DNA from 2 places in the Bacillus rugosus genome. Region 1 is predicted to be linked to the other one. Evidence: a T-box and tRNA genes for the amino acid it is inferred to sense, from the RefSeq annotation. Region 1 holds a T-box; the other holds one or more tRNA genes.
What was found. A T-box is a leader RNA that pairs with one kind of tRNA and senses whether it is charged. The one in region 1 lies ahead of valS (valine--tRNA ligase), so its partner is inferred to be a tRNA-Val.
Positions count from the first base shown of each region.

Region 2: it has a tRNA-Val gene. The T-box ahead of valS (valine--tRNA ligase) is inferred to sense a tRNA for this amino acid. The anticodon was not compared.

Region 1 covers NZ_CP096590.1:2,744,791-2,756,257, forward strand. The annotation lists gene M0696_RS14025 (bifunctional folylpolyglutamate synthase/dihydrofolate synthase) at 1-187, opposite strand, end outside; gene valS (valine--tRNA ligase) at 247-2,889, opposite strand; T-box leader at 2,949-3,171, opposite strand; gene M0696_RS14035 (hypothetical protein) at 3,337-3,528, shown strand; gene cotN (spore coat protein CotN) at 3,547-4,572, opposite strand; gene M0696_RS14045 (LysM peptidoglycan-binding domain-containing protein) at 4,605-6,677, opposite strand; gene hemL (glutamate-1-semialdehyde 2,1-aminomutase) at 6,811-8,103, opposite strand; gene hemB (porphobilinogen synthase) at 8,133-9,107, opposite strand; gene hemD (uroporphyrinogen-III synthase) at 9,104-9,892, opposite strand; gene hemC (hydroxymethylbilane synthase) at 9,882-10,823, opposite strand; gene M0696_RS14070 (cytochrome c biogenesis protein) at 10,860-11,467, opposite strand, start outside.
Region 2 covers NZ_CP096590.1:1,288,697-1,300,163, reverse strand. The annotation lists gene ybaK (Cys-tRNA(Pro) deacylase) at 1-346, opposite strand, end outside; gene M0696_RS06595 (hypothetical protein) at 623-1,018, shown strand; partial or broken gene M0696_RS06590 (GNAT family N-acetyltransferase) at 1,235-1,740, shown strand; gene M0696_RS06585 (hypothetical protein) at 1,846-2,130, opposite strand; gene manA (mannose-6-phosphate isomerase, class I) at 2,565-3,512, opposite strand; gene M0696_RS06575 (fructose-specific PTS transporter subunit EIIC) at 3,528-5,462, opposite strand; gene manR (mannose transport/utilization transcriptional regulator ManR) at 5,615-7,567, opposite strand; gene M0696_RS06565 (putative quinol monooxygenase) at 8,123-8,404, opposite strand; gene M0696_RS06560 (hypothetical protein) at 8,623-9,204, shown strand; tRNA gene M0696_RS06555 (tRNA-Val) at 9,496-9,568, opposite strand; gene M0696_RS06550 (DUF819 family protein) at 9,741-10,931, shown strand; gene M0696_RS06545 (GNAT family N-acetyltransferase) at 11,001-11,467, shown strand, end outside.

The DNA of each region.
Region 1 (11,467 bases):
GCATAGAACGGATAAAAGCGACAGTTGATCCTTTACCGTTTGTTCCTGCGACGTGGAACGCGCGGATTTTCTTTTCAGGATGCCCTAACCGCGTCATCAGCTGCTCCATTCGGCCAAGTCCGGGCTTCACTCCGAATTTCAGCCGCCCGTGAATCCAGCTGCGCGCTTCTTCATATGCAGTAAACAATGATAATCCCCTCTTTTATAAGACAAGGCGGTTTCTCTAGAAACCGCCCCGGCTTTTCATTAGCCCTTCAGCTCAGCCATTCGTTTTTGAACAGCGTCACGCTTTGCCACATAATCTTTTTCTTTTTCACGTTCTTCATCAATTACGTGCGCAGGCGCTTTTTTCATAAACCCTTCATTACCAAGTTTCTTTTGGACGCGCTCGACTTCTTTCGTCAGCTTGTCAAATTCTTTTTGCAGACGGGCAATTTCTTCATCAATATTAATTAAGCCTTCTAGCGGAAGAATAACCTCTGCTCCTGAGACAACGGCCGTCATCGCTTTATCAACAGCCTCGATATCCGTGCCGATTTTAAGCACGCTCGGATTCGTAAAGCGTTCAACATATGAACGGTTCGCTTCGAGACGGGCTGCTATTTCATCTGTGCTTGTTTTAATATACAATTCGACTTGCTTGCTCATTGGCGTATTGACTTCACTGCGGATATTACGTACAGAACGAATCAGCTCAACAAGAAGCTTCATGTCAGCTGCCGCTTCAGTATCGGTATGCTCCGGTACTACAACAGGCCATTGACTTACTGTAATCGATTCCCCTTGATGAGGAAGGTGCTGCCAAATTTCCTCCGTTAAGAATGGCATAAACGGATGGAGCAGGCGCATCGTTTGATCCAGTACGTAAGCAAGGATGGAACGGGTTGTTTTCTTAGCCGCTTCGTCTTCTCCGTAAAGCGGAAGCTTCGCCATTTCAATATACCAATCACAGAAATCATCCCAAATAAAGTTATATAAATGGCGTCCGACTTCACCAAATTCATATCGATCAGCAAGCTGGGTCACGTGTTCGATTGTTTCATTTAATCGCGTTAAAATCCATTTGTCAGCAACTGATTTTTCGCCTGACAAATCGAGCTCATCGTATGTCATGCCGTCCATGTTCATTAATGCAAAACGGGAGGCATTCCAAATCTTATTGGCAAAATTCCATGTCGATTCCACTTTTTCATAACTGAAGCGCAGATCTTGGCCAGGAGAGCTTCCAGTCGCAAGGAAATAACGCAGAGAATCGGCTCCATACTTGTCAATGACATCCATCGGATCGACACCGTTGCCGAGAGATTTACTCATTTTCCGGCCTTGCTCGTCACGGATTAAGCCATGGATCAAAACATCTTTGAACGGGCGCTCGCCTGTAAATTCAATGCCTTGGAAAATCATGCGTGATACCCAGAAGAAAATGATATCGTACCCTGTCACGAGTACGTCTGTCGGGTAGTACCGTTTAAAGTCTTCAGCCGTTACATCAGGCCAGCCCATAGTGGAGAAAGGCCAGAGTGCAGAACTGAACCATGTATCCAGTACGTCTGTATCCTGTTCCCAATTTTCGCTGTCCTCAGGCGCTTCAAGCCCGACATATAACTCGCCTGTTTCTTTGTGATACCAAGCCGGAATGCGGTGGCCCCACCACAACTGACGGGAAATACACCAGTCGCGGATATTTTCCATCCAGTGTAAATACGTTTTTTCGAAACGGTCAGGCACAAAGTTGATTTTTTCTTCTTTCTTTTGCAGCTCAATCGCTTCATCAGCAAGCGGCTGCATGCGCACAAACCATTGTGTAGAAAGATAAGGCTCAACAACAACCCCGCTTCGTTCACTATGGCCGACAGAGTGCATATGATCCTCGATTTTGAAGAGAACTCCCGCCTCCTGTAAATCTTTTACGAGCTTTTTGCGGCATTCAAAACGATCCATACCTTGATATTGCAGGGCATTTTCATTCATCGTTCCGTCTTCATTCATGACAAGAATGCGTTCTAAATTGTGGCGGTTGCCAAGCTCGAAATCGTTCGGATCATGAGCAGGCGTAATTTTCACTGCACCAGAACCAAATTCCATATCAACGTAGTCATCACCGACAATCGGAATTTCACGATTTGTAATCGGCAGGATCACCGTTTTTCCGATAAGATCCTTATAGCGTTCATCTTCAGGATGAACAGCAACAGCTGTATCACCAAGCATCGTTTCAGGACGTGTCGTCGCAATTTCAATCGAACCTGAACCGTCAGCGAGCGGATAGCTCATATGATAGAACGCGCCTTGAACATCCTTGTAAATGACCTCAATGTCGGATAGGGCTGTTTTTGTCGCAGGGTCCCAGTTAATAATATATTCGCCTCTGTAGATCAGGCCTTTTTCATAAAGCTTAACGAAAACTTCGCGAACCGCTTTGCTTAAGCCTTCATCCAGCGTAAAACGTTCACGGGAATAATCAAGGCCAAGCCCTAATTTCGCCCACTGGCTGCGAATAAAGTCAGCATACTCTTCTTTCCACTTCCACGTTTCTTCGAGGAATTTCTCGCGGCCCAAATCGTAGCGGGATTTGCCTTCTTCACGAAGTTTCGCTTCCACTTTAGCCTGTGTCGCGATGCCGGCGTGGTCCATACCCGGAAGCCACAGCACATCATAGCCCTGCATGCGTTTCATTCTTGTTACAATGTCTTGCAGCGTTGTGTCCCACGCGTGGCCAAGGTGAAGTCTTCCTGTTACGTTTGGCGGCGGAATGACAACAGAGTATGGCTCTTTTGTCTGGTCACTGCCAGCTTCGAAAAATTTGCCTTTTAGCCAAAAATCATATCGGTCTTTTTCAACTGCTGCCGGATCGTATTTCGTCGGCATTGTTTGTTCATTCGTTTCCATGATAACCCTCCAGCATGTTTAAAAATGGCTGAGAACGAAAAAAGAGCTTTTCATCCCTGTAAAAGGACGAAAAGCTCTTTCGCGGTACCACCTTTTTTCATGAACTCTATCAGTTCATGCACTTACAACGGATAACGGGTGTTTCCCGAATTTCTCTACTCTTCTTTCAAGAAATTATGCTCCCGGGCGACCTTCCAATCAGACAACATAAGAAACCTTTCAGCAAACGGCTTCTCTCTCTGCATGCGCCTTTTTTGTACTCTTCCCGTTCTAAGCAGGTGTATTTATCAGCTCATTATATACATTATTTATGTTCTTTATTATAGTAAAAGTGTTTTTGATTCGTCAATCATCTTTTCCAAAAACGCCGCTTTCTATACAGATGGGCAGGCACCTATTGCCCAAGTTTACATATGATGCTTGTAAATGCGTAGAGGAGGATGCACCGTGAAGAAACGTTTCAGCTCTTATTCGCTCCCGCCGTGGGTTAGGCAAATTCGGCTTGTATCCGCACAAGTGATTATTCCCATTACGATTTTTCAAGGAATCAGAACTATTTTCTTTCCGACAACCTTTGATGTTTTGCTGCTCGCAATCCTAATCTTTTTAGCTTGCGCCCTTCATTTAGAATGGATATAAACAAACAAGTCCGCGCCATTAAGACGTGGACTCGTTTTCAGCCTGGAATTTTTTCTCTTGTTCTACCTGATGGATTTTCATCACAAACGGCTCTATATTTTTCATTTGCCAATAAGCCTTTAATAATTGCGTACATTCATTTTTTTCATGCTGTCTTTTTCCGGTTTGATAACGGTTCAGCACCTTGTACATGGCCGTCGGATATGCCATATAGCTGAGAAAAAGGCTGACTTCCGCATCACGCAAAGGGAATGATTTCGTGTATGCATAAAACCATTCGACGCATTCCGGACAAGCTTTCGGAAAGCCTCTGAACATTTTTGTATAAAAGCCCAGTAAGTCGTTTTGCGGCGGGCCGGCAGACGCTCTTTCGAAATTTGTGAAATATCCGGTCCCGGCATCATTATACAGAAAATGGTGTATAGACAGGCTGCCGTGGTTTATCACAACCCTTGAGACGCCCTTTTCTTTTGCCGACTCATACCAGTCTTCCAACCGCTCCAGCGCAAAGTTCACCGCCGAAATGGTTTCTGAAAAATAGGTTACGGCCTGGAGTTCAAAAGGGGAAAGGTACCATTCCTTCTCAGCTCTGTCTACAAACTGTTCATAAAAAATTTTATCATGTTCCCACTTTTTTTTCGTTTGTCCGTAATAACGTTCAATATCATCACGGCTGGCCTTTATTTCCTGCGCGGTTCTCTCGTGAAGACGGGCTGTTTCTCTAAATAAATAAGCATGCTTCTGATCCAGTTCTTCCTCCTGGTCAAATTGGAGCCAAGGCATTAAATAATAGGAATCTCCGGATTGTATACCTTCTGAGAAAAACTCACCGCTATTTGTTCTGTAAACGGGAACAAATGAACGAAAACCTTTTTCTTCAATCGCCACCATATGATCTGTGAACTGTTTGCTGCGAGCTGATTTCAATTTTTTCAGGGCAAATATGCCGTAGTCTGTATACACTTTCCACACAAGAGGACTGACAGGCTCAATAAATTGAGCAATCAGTCCGTATTTCTGAAGAACCGATTGGGTATCTTCCATTCCATTCACCACATTTTCCGATCGCTTACGGTTTACGCATGGCTGTTGTTATATTGAGGAATATAGAGGATCTGTCCTGCTTTCAATTCATCGTCCAAGGCTAAAGAATTCATTCTGATCAGCTGCTGGGATGTGATTTCATACCGTTCGCATAAACGTTCGATCGTATCTTCCTGCTGAACAATGCATATTTTCATTCTCGAAAACTCTTCCTCTTCTCTCGTAAAGAGTTTTGTTAAATAAAGAGAATTATCACTTTCCTTTGTTTGAGGTTCCTTCGTTTCAGCAGCAGGAGCAACCCTAGGAACAGCATTCGCTTCCTTCCTTTCAGTCTCTGAGGTATCAGGCAGCTGGAAGGACTGAAGAGGTGTTTCTTCCTCAGGCTCATTCGCCGGTGGTATTTTTCTCACTTCAATTTCAAAACTTTCTTCCGCTTGTTCCTCCTCTTCCAGCAACTTAGGCGCCGAATAAAAAGAATCCTCCTCTTCATGTTCGGGCAGGAAGGTACGGTATGCCGGTGCAGGCTCTTCTTGAGTTGCCTCCTCCAAGTTTGCTTTTTGATTGAAATGAAGCTGTAAAGCGGTTTCGTCATTCTCCACATTTGGAGCTGAGGCTGGTTTCTTCTCTCTGCTTTCTTCTATGGAAAGTACGGCCTGAGATTCAGTCTCCTGAGCTTCATCCGCTACTTGACGAAGCGCGGGTTCAGCATGTTCTAGTTGAGCCGCTTCTTTCTCTTCATGACGGAGTGCGGGCTCAGCATGTTCTAGTTGAGCCGCTTCTTTCTCTTCATGACGGAGTGCGGGCTCAGCGTGTTCCGGTTGAGCTGCTTCTTTCTCTTCTCGACGGAGTGCGGGCTCAGCGTGTTCCGGTTGAACTGCTTCTTTCTCTTCTCGACGGAGTGCAGGCTCAGCGTGCTCCGGTTGAGCTGCTTCTTTCTCTTCTCGACGGAGTGCAGGCTCAGCGTGCTCCGGTTGAGCTGCTTCTTTCTCTTCATGACGAAGGGCAGGCTCAGCGTGTTCCGGTTGAGCTGCTTCTTTCTCTTCATGACGAAGGGCAGGCTCCGCGACTTCTGGTTGAGCCGTTTTTTCATTTTGAGCCTCTTGGCGCAACGCATATTCAAGAATAGGAGACACTGATGTTTCTGCTTTCTCCTTAGAACTCACAGTCTCTGCATGTAACTCAGCTTCCAAAGCAGGCGATTCTTCTGTTCTCGAATCTTCACGAAGCTCAGCCTCCGCTGGAAGGTCCTCTTCTTCACGAACATCTGCTATTGCAGCTGCTGGCTCTAGCGTTTCATTTTCTGCTTTAACGATCTCAATCTCTATTTCTGAAGCATCATGTTCTGGCTCAGCTGCTTCTGTCTCATATTCTTCACGACTTTCTGCTTCCCGCACCAGAAGCTCTGACGGCTCACCTTCCTCTTTCACACCTTTTCGCGCCTCGGATTCTGAAGCGACTGATTCCGGCGGCGCAGCTTCTGCTTTTTCTGTTTCCAGCTCTTCACGTAGCCCCGCTTTCGAGACAAAGAGTTCTGGCGGTTCAGCTGGCGTTTCATCCTGCAGAACTGCTTCCGCTGCCGAAGGTGAACCCGTTTCTACTGCACTTTGTATTGGCGGCTCTGAAAACTCTTCCGCTTCGATTGCCGCAGGTGCCTCATATAGAGAAATCTCCGGCTCTTTGTCAGCGGTATCATCCAAAAGCCCTTCGATCGCTAAATCAGCCTGAATCGTTAAAATCCGTGAATCCGTTAATTGGTAGTCAAATGCGTCAATAAAGACGAAGACATCCTGTAAATGGCTCACTTTATTTTTAGGAATGGTAATATCCACCGGAAAACAGTGAGTCAGTTCTGCGCTTCCATCCTCTCTCTTTCTGACTTCTTCAACAAACCGCTTATCTGTATAAAACTCTTCGGTATGTTTGTTTTGATCTATGTTGTACTCACCTGTAAGTTCAAGCGATCCTCTGATTGATACATAATCATTTACTTCCTGAACCCTAATATCAGGATCTAATGAAATAGAAAGCAGTTCAGAAACTTCCTGTCCTTTTTGGAAACAGATCGATTCTTCTACAGAAAATTGCAATCGATGATTTTGCGGCAAGTTCATATCCTCCTTTCATCTAATCCTTAAAATTAGATGTCACTAAAGGTGTATGTATGAACTGGGAAAAATATGAGTGGGCGAGCACAGAAAAAAACCGGTACAAGGATGTCCTTGATACCGGTTTTCACTCTTAGCCGCGGCTGATCTCAGCAAATACTTTCTCAGCTGCCTGGATTGTTTTTTCAATATCTTCATTAGTATGGGCCGTTGAAAGAAAAAGGCCTTCGAATTGTGATGGCGGTAAGAATACACCTTCATTTGCCATCCCTTTATAATAGTTAGCAAACAGCTTCAAATCAGATGCTTTGGCTGTTTCATAATTGATAACAGGTTCGTTTGTAAAGAAGAAACCGATCATTGAACCTGCGCGGTTAAAGGTATGCGGAATGCCATGAGCCTCAGCAGCTTTAGAAATGCCTTCTTCCAGCCTGTCGCCTTTTTTGATGAAATTCTTGTAGGATTCAGGTGTCAGCTGTTTCAATGTTTCTAAGCCAGCCGTCATCGCAAGCGGGTTGCCTGACAATGTGCCGGCCTGATAAATTGGACCGCTTGGAGCGATCTGCTCCATGATTTCAGCCTTTCCGCCATAAGCACCGACAGGAAGTCCGCCCCCGATTACTTTTCCTAAACAAGTCAGATCAGGCGTTACGCCGAAGTATCCTTGAGCACAATTATAATCGACCCGGAAGCCTGTCATTACTTCATCAAAAATCAGCAGTGAACCGTATTGCTCAGTGACATCACGCAAACCTTGCAGGAAGCCTTCTTGCGGCGGAACAACTCCCATATTTCCGGCAACCGGTTCTACAATAACTCCCGCAATGTCTTCACCGAATTGCTGGAAAGCAAGCTTTACACTTTCTAAATCATTGTACGGAACCGTGATGGTGTTTTTCGCGGTGCCTTCAGGTACACCAGGGCTGTCAGGCAGACCGAGAGTGGCAACTCCTGAACCCGCTTTAATCAAGAGGGAATCGCCGTGCCCGTGGTAGCAGCCCTCAAATTTTAAAATCTTATTGCGGCCCGTATAGCCTCTTGCCAAACGAAGAGCACTCATTGTAGCCTCTGTTCCGGAGCTGACCATTCGTACAATTTCTACAGATGGCACACGATCAATGACGAGCTTTGCCAGTTCATTTTCCACTTCAGTCGGAGCACCGAAGCTTGTCCCGTATTCAGCCACTTTTTTGAGGCTCTCTACGACGCGGTCATTTGTATGCCCTAAAATTAAGGGCCCCCATGACAAAACGTAGTCAATATATTCATTTCCGTCAATATCAAAGATTTTTGAGCCTTTTCCGCGCTCCATAAAAATCGGGTCCATGTCTACCGATTTAAAAGCGCGAACGGGACTGTTCACACCGCCCGGCATGAGTTTTTGCGCTTCTTTAAAAGCCGCTTTTGATTTTTCATAGCTTCTCATCTGCCTCAACTCCTGTCAACTGAATAAAATTACTCCGCAAGCCATTTCGCTGCGTCTTTGGCATGATACGTGATAATCAGGTCAGCACCTGCACGCTTCATGCTTGTCAAAATTTCTAACACTATTTCTTTTTCTTTGATCCAGCCGTTTTGCGCTGCAGCCTTTACCATTGAATACTCTCCGCTAACATTATAAGCGACAAGCGGCAAAGCAAACTCATTTTTTACGTCACGCATGATATCCATATATGAAAGCGAAGGTTTGACAATCAAAAAGTCCGCGCCTTCCTCGACATCTGATTGTGCTTCGCGGAGAGCTTCCATACGGTTGGCAGGGTCCATCTGATATGTTTTGCGGTCCCCAAATTGCGGTGTGCTGTTTGCTGCGTCACGGAACGGACCGTAAAACTCACTTGAATATTTCACAGCATAAGACATGATTGGAATATTGACGAATCCTTCTTTATCAAGCGCTTCTCGGATCACTGTAACAAATCCGTCCATCATGTTTGAAGGCGCAATGACATCAGCACCTGCTTTCGCTTGGCTGACAGCTGTCTGCGCCAAAAGCTCAAGTGATTCATCATTGAGGATGACCCCGTCTTTGACAAGTCCGCAATGGCCGTGGTCTGTATATTCGCATAAGCATGTATCAGCGACAACAACCATCTCAGGGAAGTGTTTTTTAATTTCTGTGATGGCTTTTTGGACGATGCCGTGATCATGGTACGCTTGCGTTCCGCAATCATCTTTTTCTTCCGGGATGCCGAACACGATGACAGATTGAATGCCCAGTTTAACCAGCTCTGCCACTTCATCCTTCAATAGATCTAATGATACATGATAAACATCAGGCATTGACGGAACAGCTTTTTTGCCTTCCAGCCCTTCAACGACAAAAATCGGATAAATAAAATCCGATGGGTGCAAACGTGTTTCCTTTACCATCTCTCTCATTGTTTTTGATGACCGCAGACGGCGGTGTCTGTTAAATGATTGACTCATATTCTCTCTTCCTCTCTTGACATGCTGCACATTAACTCAAGCATGCCATCTATTGTAAATGTATCAGGCGTATGCGATGTAATGCCATACGTCAGCAGTGCGTCCCTTGTTAAAGGCCCGATGCTGATAAAGGCCGATCTGTTCGCCTGCCACTTTTTCAATTCTTCTCCCAAGACATGCATAAACGTATGTACGGTTGATGAACTCGTAAATGTCACATAGTCAAATGAATATTGGCCCGCAGCCTCTTTCAGTGCCTCGATGCCCTCTTCATCTGGAATCGTTTCATAGACAACCCATTCCTTCACTTCAAAACCGAGCGGGACAAGCTCCTGTTTTATCACATCACGTGACAAATTACCTTTAATCACTGTAATTCGTTCCGCCGGTTCAGCATGCTGCTTAAGGGCCTCCGCCAACTGTTCAGCGATATAGTCCTTAGGCATTACATCAACCGATACGTTATGCGTTTCCAAACGGCGAGCCGTTTTTTCACCGACAGCCGCAATTTTTTTATGCGCTGGAAGAATGAGCTGATTTTCCTTTAGATAAGAAAAAAAGAAGTCTGCTCCGTTCACACTTGTAAAAACAAGCCAGCCGGGCGCGGCAAGATCCTCTTTCAACTGTTTTGCAAGATCATTCGGCAAAGCGCCGCGAAACGTAATCAAAGAGGTCAAAACCGCTTTTCCGCCAAGTGCCTCCACTTTTTGCTGAAACGATTTTGCCTGCGCCTTATTCCGGGTGACAAGGACTGTTTTTCCCTTCAGCGGAAAATCATTTTCCATCCTCATCAAGCTCCCGTTTTACACGATCAATTAATTCTTTGGCCCCTTTGTCAGCCATAAGAGCGGCACAGCGCTTTCCTACTTCCTCCGGATCGTTTCCGGTGACAGTTTCTTTATAAATGATTTTGCCGTCAGGAGAAGCGACAAGCCCTGTCAATTCGATTTCATCCCGCTCGTTTAATACTGAGTAGCCTGCGATCGGAACCTGGCATCCGCCCTCCATCGCGTTTAAATAAGCACGTTCCGCCAACACGGTCCGTTTTGTATACTCATCCGTAAACTGAGTAAACAACGCCAATAGCTCTTCATCCGATTCTCTGCACTCAATCGCCAGTGCTCCCTGGCCCACAGCAGGCAAACAGCGCTCAGGGTCTAGGAATTCGGTGACGACATCTTGCTTCCAGCCCATTCTGGAAAGGCCGGCAGCAGCTAAAATAATCGCGTCATAATCCTCAGTTTCCAGCTTTTGAAGTCTCGTATCTATATTACCTCTAATCCATTTAATTGTAATGTCAGGACGCTCGATCAAAAGCTGTGCACTTCTTCTTAAACTGCTTGTGCCGATGACAGCGCCTTCCTTCATTTCTGAAAGCTTTACCCGATTCTTTGAAATAAGGGCATCACGAGGGTCTTCCCGTTCAGGAATACAGCCGATCACAAGGCCTTCAGGCAAAGCAGCAGGCATGTCCTTCATGCTGTGTACCGCCATATCAATGTCTTCGTTCAAAAGCGCTTGTTCAATCTCTTTGACAAACAGCCCTTTTCCGCCCACTTTCGAGAGCGTAACATTGACGATCCGGTCGCCCTTTGTCACGATTTCTTTGATTTCAAAGGCAAATGAAGGATTGATTTCCTTTAGTTTTTGAATGACCCATTTTGTTTGAGTCATAGCGAGTTTGCTCCGTCTGGAACCTACTTTTATTGTTCTCATTGTTTTCTTTCCTCCCGAATCTGCTTGGGACATCATTTAACTGAACCAATGGAATTGCGACAGGCTTCCAAGCAGGAAATAATTGATCATCAGCACGAGAAAACAAGCCGTATTCCACAGTGCTGCGACCTTTCCTTGCAGCTCTTTAATCAGCCTGATATAAAGATAATAGCTGTACAGCAAAAGGACGACAAACGAACCAAGCACTTTGGCGTCGAACCAATACAGCGTTTCTAGTGAGACATAAGCCCAAATGACGCCGAGAATCAAACTCAGCAACAGCATCGGGACCCCGATGATATTCAGAACATATGCCATATAATCAAGCTTAGACAAATCTTCTATTCTCAACAGCCATTTTCCCCATTTTTTCTTTTTCAGCAGGTGATATTGAAACATATACAGCACAGAAAAAACGAAAGAAAGGGAAAAAGCGCCGTATGAAAGAATCGCCATTGTAATATGAATCACCAAAAGCTCAGACACAAGCTGCCCGGAAAAAGCGGCTGACTGCTGCTCTGTCGGTGAAAAGGTATGAATGGCGATCATAGAAAACCCTATTACATTTGTAAAAAACACGATAAAGTCTACTCGTAAAAGCTTTGTCAGTACAAGTGACAGCGTGACAAGCACCCAGGCATAAA
Region 2 (11,467 bases), 1.5 Mb from region 1:
ACGATTTTTTCATGCCAATTGGTGAACAGCCGCCGCGAACATAGCCAGTTACCCCTAATAATTCCTTCATTGCAATCATTTCTATTTTCTTTTCTCCTGCTACTTTTGCTGCCTTTTTTAGATTTAATTCCTCAGCAACGGGTATAACAAAGACATAATAATGATTTGCTCCTGCTGTTGTCACCAATGTTTTGTATACATGCTCTGTAGAATAACCAATTTTTTCTGAAACAGAGATGCCGTTTGCCGGCTGGCCGCCTTCTGTTTTGTAACGTAATAACTCATAGGAGATGTTGTGCTGTTCTATCAAACGAACCGCATTTGTTTTTGCTATTTTTTTCGCCATACTTTTCCCCCGCTATCAAAAAATCCCTGCATTTATGTATATCTTCTTATTGCAGTCAATATATAAATTCTATCATCAGAGACAGCCAGATTCTACTGACCTGGCATTGCGAATACACTGCTCTCCGCAGCAAATAAAAACGCGTAAAAAACCATCAAGTCCAGTAAAGGATCTCACTCCTAAAGTTCCATTCTTCGTCAACTTGAAACAAAACAGGAATTAACGAAATACACATACATACAATTTGTATGAATGTAAAACTAAGGGGTGGTTGCTTTGTATCATTATTTTTATGGTCCTGCGTTAATTCCTTACTTTACACATACTTATAACTCTCAAAGACATCAAGACTTTTCAGAAAGACAGAGAAGAAGAGAAATCACATTGAATGTTGATGGCTTTATACCGCCATCTTCCACCGAGGATCTCGGAGACGGTTTTTATTCCTTCGCATGGACTGGCCAACAGGTAATAGATCCTGGCGAATACCTTGTTTGCCATCTTGAAGGAAGGGATATCAAAGTGATTAACGGCGGCTTTGCTACACGCGATACAGCTCCATTGTATGCAATCGCAAGCTTTCCAAGGAGAAGAAACCAATGGGTCATTACGATTCATAATCCAGTACAAACCCAAAGAGCCATATCGCTTTATCTGATTGCGAAAAGGTAACATATAATGTTTTCAGCAGAAACAGAAAAACGGGTAGGAACGCTTCATTATCAACGTTTTCCTACCCGTTTTTCAGCTGGCATTATCGCACTTTGCCTATTGCCATACAGTTTCACGATTCATTTCAAATAAACCTCATGCCCCAAGAACTTTTAGTCAAATAAAGGTTGTAATATGTTAAGATTATTACCAGAAAAAAGAAAAGAGGATTACTATATGGTTCTTCTTGAAACGAATCGGTTACGATTAAAAACGATTGATATTCCCCTTCTAGACGCTGCATCTATACGAGACCATCAGGCCATTAAAGACCTGGGTTATGAAACAAATGGTGAATGGCCACATTATGATTTTTTTGAAGCCATCCCTTATTTTCGCGAGAAATTAGTTGAAAACAATGGAACAAAAGGATTTGATTCATGGATTATTTTAAAGAAGGACAATAATGAAATTGTTGGAGGAACCGGTTTTTTAGGTGACCCGGACACGAATGGTATGATCGAAATCGTTTTGCAACAAATAAAAGCCATCGCCGCAAAGGGTATTGTGTTGAGGCTGCCCAAAAAATAATAAACTGGGCTTTAAGCCAAGATACGGTGAACCATATCACAGCTAGATGTGAACATAACAATTTTGGTTCACAACATATTTTAAAGAAATTAGGGTTTGAATTGGAGCATAAATCAGGGGGTTTTATGCATTGGAGATACGTTACCATGTAAAAAAAGCAGGCTCTATGCCTGCTTTTTTAAAGCCCGTGCAAAGAGATAAACCCTCCCTCTAAACTGAGAGCGGGTTTTTCTTCAAACAGTATTTGTGCAGTTTCCTTACTCGTCTTTTCTATCTTTATCGGTATCTTCAGGATCCTCAACTGGATCTTCAGGATCAGGATCATTATCTTTTTCATCATCTTTATTGATGGTATCATCCTCATCGACACCTGGAACGTTGTTATCGTCAGTATCTTGGTTGTTTCCGTTATTATCTTGATCGTTCTCCTCAACATCCGGAGCATTGTTATCATTATCATTATTATCTTGGCCATTATTACAGCCCATTAATACAAAACTGGATAGAAACAACGCACTAACGATTTGCAGCCATTTTTTCATTTCCATCCTCCTTTCTTCTATTTAATCTCTATAAGTTTGTCCAGCATGTTTACTTTAATTCGTTGCATTCTTATATACTTTCTTGATTCCATCCTTAAAATTCAGCATATCAATTCCTCTTTTGCGAAAACTAATTTTCGAAACAACAATTATAAGCTGCAATTGATTTTGAAAAATAACAGCAAATATGTGTTACAGTCCATTCAACGTTTAGTTAACAAAGTCCTTAAACAAAATAATGTAAAACCCAGGACTTAAAGAACTGTCAGGTCTTGACTCGTGAATGCGGGTAAGGGACCAAAGTGAAGGAATCAGATCACTCCTTTCATTTAATCAAAAAAACCCTCCAAATTGAGAAGGGTTTTTCCACATTTAGCAACACTTTAGTCCGCTACATTAAATAGTGAATAAGCGTACTTGCTCCCTTTATCGTTTTATAGATGAGAGACGATACATTCTGCCTGCCCCTCCAGTTTAAATTCTCCAAACTCATAAGGCAGCAACATATGATCTCCTTTTTTGAAGGGATTGACATTCCCACTGGATATCATACGGCCTTCCCCTTTAATAACACTGACAAGAAGGAATGGTTTTTGCTGCTTTAAGCTTGCTGATCCTGATAAACTCCACTTTTCCACCGAAAAATAAGCGCATTCAATCAATGTGGCCGTGAGCAAATCATCTGTTTGTTCATATTGGACACGCTGCCGATCCGGGATAAATGGAGCCTCTATCACTTCTATGCTCTTCTCCAGATGAAGCTCACGCAGCTTGCCTTCTGCATCTTTTCGCTCATAATCATATAATCTATATGTTGTATCTGAATTCTGCTGTGTCTCTAAAACGAGAATGCCTTTTCCAATCGCATGAACGGTACCGCTTGGCACATAGAAGAAATCTCCCGGCTTTACATTTACCCGGTGCAAGAGTTCGTCCCATTCTCCAAGCTCTATCATCGAGATCAGTTCTTCCTTAGTTTTTGCGTTGTGGCCGTAAATGATCTCTGCATCTTTTTCGCAATCAATGATGTACCAGCATTCTGTTTTTCCGAGTTCTCCGTTTTCACGTGCTTTTGCAAAGTCATCATTCGGATGCACCTGAACGGATAAATCTTGATCTGCATCTAATATTTTTGTAAGAAGAGGGAAACGGTCTCCTTCAAGATGTCCGAATAAATATCTGTGATGCTCCCATAATTCGCAGAGCGTGAACCCTTTATACAGTCCATTTTGAACAACGCTTTGTCCATTTTTATGAGCGGCAAAAGCCCAGCACTCCCCTGTTCGTTCTGACGGAATGTTATAGCCGAAAGCAGATAAAGCGGTGCCGCCCCAAATCCTCTCTTTGAAAACAGGCTTGAAAAATAACGGTTCAATCGTCATGAAAATCCCTCCGCATTACACGATTTCATCCAGCAGTTTGTATGCTTCTTCTTTTGTTTGCACGGAGAGCAGCCGCTCCCTATAGCTATCATCCATTAGTTTTCGGGATAACATCTGCAAAATTTTCAGATGCTGGTTCCCTCCACTCTCTTTCGGTACAGCAATCATAAAGATTAATTTTGCATCTGATCCATCCAAGCTGTTCCAGCCAACGCCTGATCGTTTGATCCCAAAGGCAACACTCGGCTCCCTGACCGCCTCAGATTTCCCGTGCGGAATTGCGATATTCATGCCAATCGCCGTTGTTCCCTGTTGTTCACGATTCAAAATGGCTTGTTTAAACCCGCTCTCGGACAGCAGCATACCTCCGCGGGACAATTTTTGAATCATTTCATCAATAATGTCATCTCTGGAATTCCCTGTTAAATTCGTTTCAATTAGCTCTGGGCTGATGATGTCTGTCAGTTTTTTGATTTCCGTCATCCCGGCTTTTTGGCTTTCGGCTTGAATCGGCTGCGGTATTTCTTTTGCTGCAGCAGCTTCGCTGAACACAGGAGACGCCACCGTAATATCCTTTTTTAGTACATTGACCAACAGAGCAGTGACAAGAGATCCTGCAATCACAGCAATAAAAAACATCAAGACATGATCAACTGCGCCAAGCACTGCAACTATCGGCCCGCCGTGCGCCACTCTGTCTCCCACATTGCCAATCATCGCTATCACCGAACCCGTCATAGAACCTGCCATAATACTGGGAATGACTCGAAGAGGATCCTGTGCCGCGAATGGAATGGCTCCTTCTGTGATGCCGAAGAGTCCCATCGTAAATGCCGCTTTCCCCATTTCTTTTTGCGACGCCTCGAATTTTCTTTTTCCAAAAAACGTCGCAATTCCGAGGCCAATCGGCGGTATACAAATGGAGACGGCAATTGGTCCCATAATTTCATAATTTCCTTCTCCAATCATTGCCGATCCAAACAGAAATGCTACTTTGTTTACGGGACCACCCATATCAAATGAGATCATCGCGCCTAAAATCAATGCAAGAAGGATCGAGCTCGATCCTTTCATTCCCGCCAGCCAAACCGTTAAAGATGTGAAAATTTGAGCTACTGGTGCGCCGATCAAAAATACAAATGCCAGCCCTACAATCAGTGATGCAAACACGGGAATAATAATAATCGGCATGATCGGTTGGATTGCTTTTGGAACTTTTAATTTTTTTATCCCAAGTGCCGCGTATCCAGCCAAAAATCCGGCTATGATTCCGCCGAGGAAACCAGCGCCGCTTGCGCTGTCATAAAAACTTCCAGTCGCTGCAATATATCCGCCAATCATTCCTGGTACAAGTCCCGGCTTATCAGCGATGCTATAGGCGATATATCCGGCTAATATCGGGATCATGAAAGAAAATGAGGCACTGCCGATCTGTTCAATCGTTTTCCAAAAAGAATCATCCGGAATGACTAAGCCTTTAGGTGTTTTCTCGCCCCCAAGCGTTAATGCAACCGCTATCAATAATCCGCCGACGACAATGAAAGGAACCATGAACGAAACGCCGTTCATTAAATGACGGTAAATCGGATTTTGTTTCTTCTCCTGTTGATTGTTTGAATCCGATTTTGAAGCGGAATGATAGACCGGTATATCCCCGCTAAGTGCTTTTTGAATCAATTCTTCCGGTTTACGGATGCCGTCCTGAACCCCGACAGACAGCAGTTTTTTGCCTATAAACCGATCTTTGTTTACCGAGCGGTCTGCCGCTATAATGATTGCGTCCGCTTCCCGAATTTCCTCTTCGGTGAGATTATTTTCTACGCCGATTCCGCCCTGGGTCTCGACTTTGATGGTAACGCCTAATCTGTCAGCAGCTTTTTGCAGATTTTCCGCTGCCATATACGTATGGGCAATTCCGTTCGGACAAGATGTAATCGCTAACAGCTTCATAGGAAACCTCCTTTAAAGTGTGAATAACAAGATCTTGTCTCAACTGTATACCGAAATCAGCCGGTTAAAATCGCTTTTTTTTACCATAAGTTCCGGAAATTACGGCATTTTTCCCTATAAACACAAAAAAAGCAAGGAAGGGATCCCTGCTTTTAATAATCCAAATAAGATAAAAATGTCATGACATTTGTTTCTTTCGTCAGCTTCTGGACGAAGGCCGGCTGCTCACTCAGGTATGAGAGCTCACGAAACAGCTGCTTAGTCATATTTTGATCCTCGTGTTTGACAGCCAGCATAAAAACGAGCGATACTTTTTCACTTCCCCAATCAAGCGGCTCTTTTAATGTGGCAATTGCGATTGCTGATTGTTTAATATATTTAGCGTTGGCATGAGGTATGGCTATGCCTGCCCCAATGTTTGTCGCCGCCATTTTTTCCCTCATTACCGCATGAACCGCATATTCCTTTTCAACATAACCTTTCTCAAACAAAGCTGTCGCCAGCTGTTCAATTAACTTGTAGCGGTGCTCTGCCTCTTGCTGCAAAAAAACCAAAAAAGGTGTCGTATTGTTCAGCATCTGAAAGGTATTTTGTTTTTGGCGGTGCGACTCGTCAAGCTGACGTATAAATGCACTCAATTTTTTCTCATCCCCAGGCTCCAAAAGCGGTGATACAACAATATGGGGGATCGATACATCTTCCAGCGCAATGGTGGAAATGACAAGATCGATATCCTCATGTTGTTTTGTATAGTCCGCAAAATCAGCTTTAGCGATACAAGCCATTACAGCGATTTGATGACATTTCCGTTCAATTTTTGTTCGCAGCAATTGTGACATTCCAATGCCCATATGACAGACGATAATCGCCTTTTTATGTGTCTCGCTGCTCTCATGCAGCCGTTCGATCGCTGCCTGAAAATGCAGCGTCAAATACGCTGCCTCTTCCTCAGGGATATAAAGATCAAATGTTTGATTGATGTCTTCGAGAACATCAATAATAAGATGAAATAAATAAGGGTACATTTTTTTGATGTCATTGAGCATTGGGTTTGATACAGAAAGATCGTAGCTCAGACGCTGTAACACTGTATTGAGATGAATATTCAATCCGTTGATCAAATCCTGATCTTTATGAAAATCCAGCATTTTCAGCTCTGAAACACGGTTGATTAAATGCCTTACAACCTTGGGAAGCACTGCATTTTCAAGGTCATTTGTCTGTTCTTTTTGTAATGGATAACGAACTTTCCCGCCCAATATATGTAGTGTTAAATACACGGCTTCTTCTTCAGGAAAACGGATTGCAAAAACCGGCTCAAGCCGTTGTAAACAAGCAAGTGTCCATTGGTATTCTTTCTTCTTTTTTACTGCCGCCAGTTCTCTTGGAAATATCGAGATCGGCTGCTTCAATTTGATTCGGCGGATCATTAGCAACGTATGCAGCAGCAAACTCTCAAACGTCTCATCTGTGAAATAGAGAGAATGCTTTTCTTGTAATGATTTAATTTCTTTCGTCACAAAATCGACTTCATGACGTAAGAACTTACTTTTAATAAATTGGTTAGTAAACTCCGTGTTATCAATTAAATCAGATATTCTTGCCAATGCTTTTCTTTTATTTTTTTCGTTCCCATCAACCTTCAAACCAAGCCGCTGCCTAGAAACCAAAGTAAGGTCAAATCGCTTCAGCCACTCCTCTACAGCACATAAATCCTTTTTAATGGAAGATCGATTCACAAAATGCTGAGCGGCTATTTCTTTTGCCGGAACAGGCTTTACATTCATTAATAAGTCATAAGCAATTTGCAGCATTCTTTCTTCATCGGTCCGCTGCCTAGAATGAAAATGTTCTGTATGTAATTGTTGGCTTAACCAGGCCCTTTCCTGCTCTTCTATATGTAAAAAGACGCCTAACCCTGGCTTCCGAATGAGCTGAGCATGAGAATGTTTATTTAAATAATCTTCGATCGTTTTCAAATCATTCCTAATCGTTTTTTCAGAACACTGTACCCGGTCTGCGAAATCTTGCACAACTAAATAGTCATCAGGTTCAGATAACAACAGATACAAAATCTCTTTTTGTCTTGTATTCATGTATTTCATCTGTTTTTCTATCCTTCCTGTCAGTATCCGCTTGAACAAATGATAGTATAAGTATACTATAAATGTAACCGTTTACACCATACCGCAAAATGATAGAGTCAAAAGTTTCGTTTTTTACCGAAGGTTCCGGAAAAAAGGGTTTTTTATGGTATTAGAGTGTTCTATGATCTAGTACGTTTCCCCGCTTCCCATTCCAGTTTAATAGAATAAGAAACGCTCAGACACGGTAATGGTCCACCGCTAACCTACGTCTTAATACAACTAAATCAACGCAATAAAAAACGGCTAGAAACGTTGATATAACGCCTCTAACCGCCGTGTATGACTCCGACTGGGCTCGACCTCTACCTTATCAAGGTAGTTGATGCATTTTGAACAAGTATATTCGATTCTGATCAGCCCTTTAATTTTAAGGCCTATTGAATTGTACATCTGATGATTTCTGAATGAAAATGATGATCGTTAGCAGAGTTGGACAAAAACCTGCTAACAATTCACCACTTAATTACAAGTGGTGAATTGTTAGTTATTGAATGTCTCTTTTTAAGAAGCCTTTTAATCATTCACATTGCTTTTCATTAACCATTCTACTTCCGTTAAATCTTGTTTTTGAACATCTTTTGTGTGTTTTTTCGTGAAATGAGCTTTAACTGCTTGTTCGTTTTCCCAAATCTCCCACAGCATTATTTTGCGTTCTGATGGTTCAAGCGGATAAGCATGATATGTAATACACCCTTCTTCTTTGTTCGTTTCTTCCTCAAGTTTTTTAAATTCCTTCATTACCTCATTAAGGTCTTTATCACTGATGATTTTTAAGCATGCCGTTATGTAATGCATCGAAATTCCTCCTCTTCACACCATTTTATGGCTTTTTATTATAACATTATTATTATACGAAAACGCAAATACAGATAAGGCAGAGTTCTATTTCAAAGTGTCAGAGGTCTATTACTATATGAAAGAGACTCATTTCTCCATGAATTTATGCTCAGCGTGCATACTCTATTTTTAAAGAGCAAAAAGATGCTCAGTGTAATCTTACATATGGCAAAGAAATGGTCCAATGTCAGTTTGTTATTTTTGGAAACTGTCTAGATAAAATGTGTTATGAGGATGCTTTAAAAACAGCTCAAAAGGCTTTAAATGATGCTATAAAGTTAGGGGAGCAACATTTAATTGGCTCAGCCCATTTTAATGTGGGTTTATGTTCTAATAATCTTGAAGAACTTTACAATGCTGAGAAACATTTCCGAATATCCTATGAAATTCATAGGGATCGCAAACACATTTATGAGTCTAAAGCGATTTTTAATCTAGCATATGTCAAAGCAAAGAAGAATGATGTAAAGGCTGCTTTAGAATTATTCCAGGAAGGTCAGAAGGTTGCTGACAGACACAACAATCAGGAAGTAACAGAGAAATTAAAACTGGTTAAAGGTCTTTATTTATCATTCGACTTACAAACACTTAGAGAAGTGTTCAAGTTCTTCAAAGAGAAAAACCTTTATGGTGATATGGAAGAATACGCAGTTGCTGTTGCTGATTTTTTGACCAACAAAGAAAATAGACATGATGCGGTCGATTTTTATCAAATGGCAATTGAAGCCCGCAAACAAATTCAAAGGGGAAACATTTAAATGAAAAAATGTAAAATTGCAATTTGTTTAGTGCTCTTGCTTGGCATTGTTGGAGTATCCAGCGCTTCATACGCTCTTTCTGAGCAATCCACTTATAAGGTCGCAGATAGAGCAGCAACTTAATATGAGATTAAGAAAAAACCCCATACTGGACTTTACAAATGGGGTTTTTATTTTATCTTCTCAACTCAATATTATTCCTGAGTTTTCATTTAAATCATATACTGCATTAATAAAACCGACAACCCCTATAAAAAGTAAAAAACCCTTGCTGCGCAAGGGTTTAAGCTATGATTCCGACTGGGCTCGAACCAGCGACCTCTACCCTGTCAAGGTAGCGCTCTCCCAGCTGAGCTACGGAATCATGATATGTATGTGTTGCTGGGTATGTTGTTGTCTTTCTGACAAGTTCTATTATATAACCTCCTCCTCTATTCGTCAACTGCTTTTTTAGAAAAACTTTTTTTCGGACTTGCTGTTCTGTTCCTCGGCTATTATAATATGTCTTAATTTTCTAATAATAGGGGTGATGGGGTTTGCATTCTTTGATTTCTTCGGATGATGTTTGGGTATTATGGGGGTTTATTGCGGTGTGGGCGGCAGTGAGCATCGGGCTGGAGCAGCGCTTTAAGTGGGCGTCCGCTGTGTCTGGCGCTATTATCGCGCTTTTAGGTGCAATGGTGTTTACAAATATAGGGGTGCTTCCTGTTGAATCGCCTGTATACGATACCGTTTGGGCTTATGTGGTGCCCTTGGCGATTCCCCTTTTGCTGTTTCAAATCAATGTGCGGCAGATTTTTAAGGAAAGCAGGCGTTTGTTGTTTATTTTTCTGATTAGCTCCGCCGGAACTGTGCTTGGGAGCGTCCTCGCTTTTTTTCTTTTCAAACAGCATATTCCTTATCTAGATAAAATCGGCGGAATGATCAGCGCCTCTTATATCGGCGGCGGAGTCAATTTTGCGGCGATGGCAGCAAAATTCGAGACACCGGGAGAGTATGTATCGGCTACCGTTGTGGCTGATAATTTTATGATGGCGCTTTTGTTTTTTATCTTAATCAGCATTCCTGCAGTTAAATGGTTTCAACGGCATTATGCTATGCCGTTTGAAGAAAAAGTGAAAGCAGCTGGAAATAGGGGAAACAGTGCAGAAAGCTATTGGAAACGGAAGGAAATTTCCTTAAAGGATATCGCTTTTAATGTAGGTGCTGCTTTTGCGCTTGTTGCGGTTAGTGTGAAGATTTCCGGTTATTTCAAAAGCATTTTTTCTCACCCTCTATTGGCCGGAACGCTTGGCGATCAATATCTGATGCTTACGTCTTTAACTGTTCTTATCATTTTTCTATTCCCGCGTTTTTTTGAAAGGCTTAATGGATCTCAGGAGCTTGGAACCTTTTTGATTTATTTGTTTTTTGTGGTGATAGGCATTCCTGCAGATCTGCGCTTAATCGTCACCAATGCGCCTCTTATTCTTTTATTTGTTTTGATTATTGCAATCAGCAATTTAGCTGTTTCCTTAGCGGTCGGAAAATTGTTCCGCGTACGGCTTGAAGAAATTCTGCTCGCTGTCAACGCTGCTGTCGGGGGGCCTACGACCGCGGCTGCGATGGCAATTGCCAAGGGATGGCGGGAGCTTGTCGCCCCGATCATGCTTGTCGGTACGCTCGGCTACTTAATTGGAAACTATGTCGGCACCTTTATGGGAAACTGGTTTTCTTCTTTCTTATAAAAAGGATTTTTACACGTTCCTCAGAATAATGTAAGAGGAATGCTGACATGAGAACGGAGAGATCATTGTATGTTAAAAGGAAAAAACATCTATATAAGACCTTTAGAAGTAAAGGATGCGGAACAAAATCTGCGGCTGCAAAGCGAAAACCGGGATTTTTTTGAACAGTTTTCCATGATACGCGCAAACGATTATTATACGGTTGAGGGGCAAAGAAAAAGGATAGCAGAGTATCAGCAAAGACTGGAGAGTGATGAAGAGTATCATTTTGGCATTTTTTCAACCTCGGACGATACATTAATCGGCACGGTTTCGCTCTTTCAAATCATCCGCGGAGCGCTGCAAGCTGGGTTTATCGGGTATTTTTTAGACAAAGCCCATAATGGAAAGGGCCTTATGACAGAGGCGGTCAGATTGATTGTTGATTTTGCGTTTCACGAATTGAAACTGCACCGTATTGAAGCCGGTGTGATGCCCCGCAATCTCGGGTCCATGCGTGTATTGGAAAAAGCGGGATTTCATAAAGAGGGCATCGC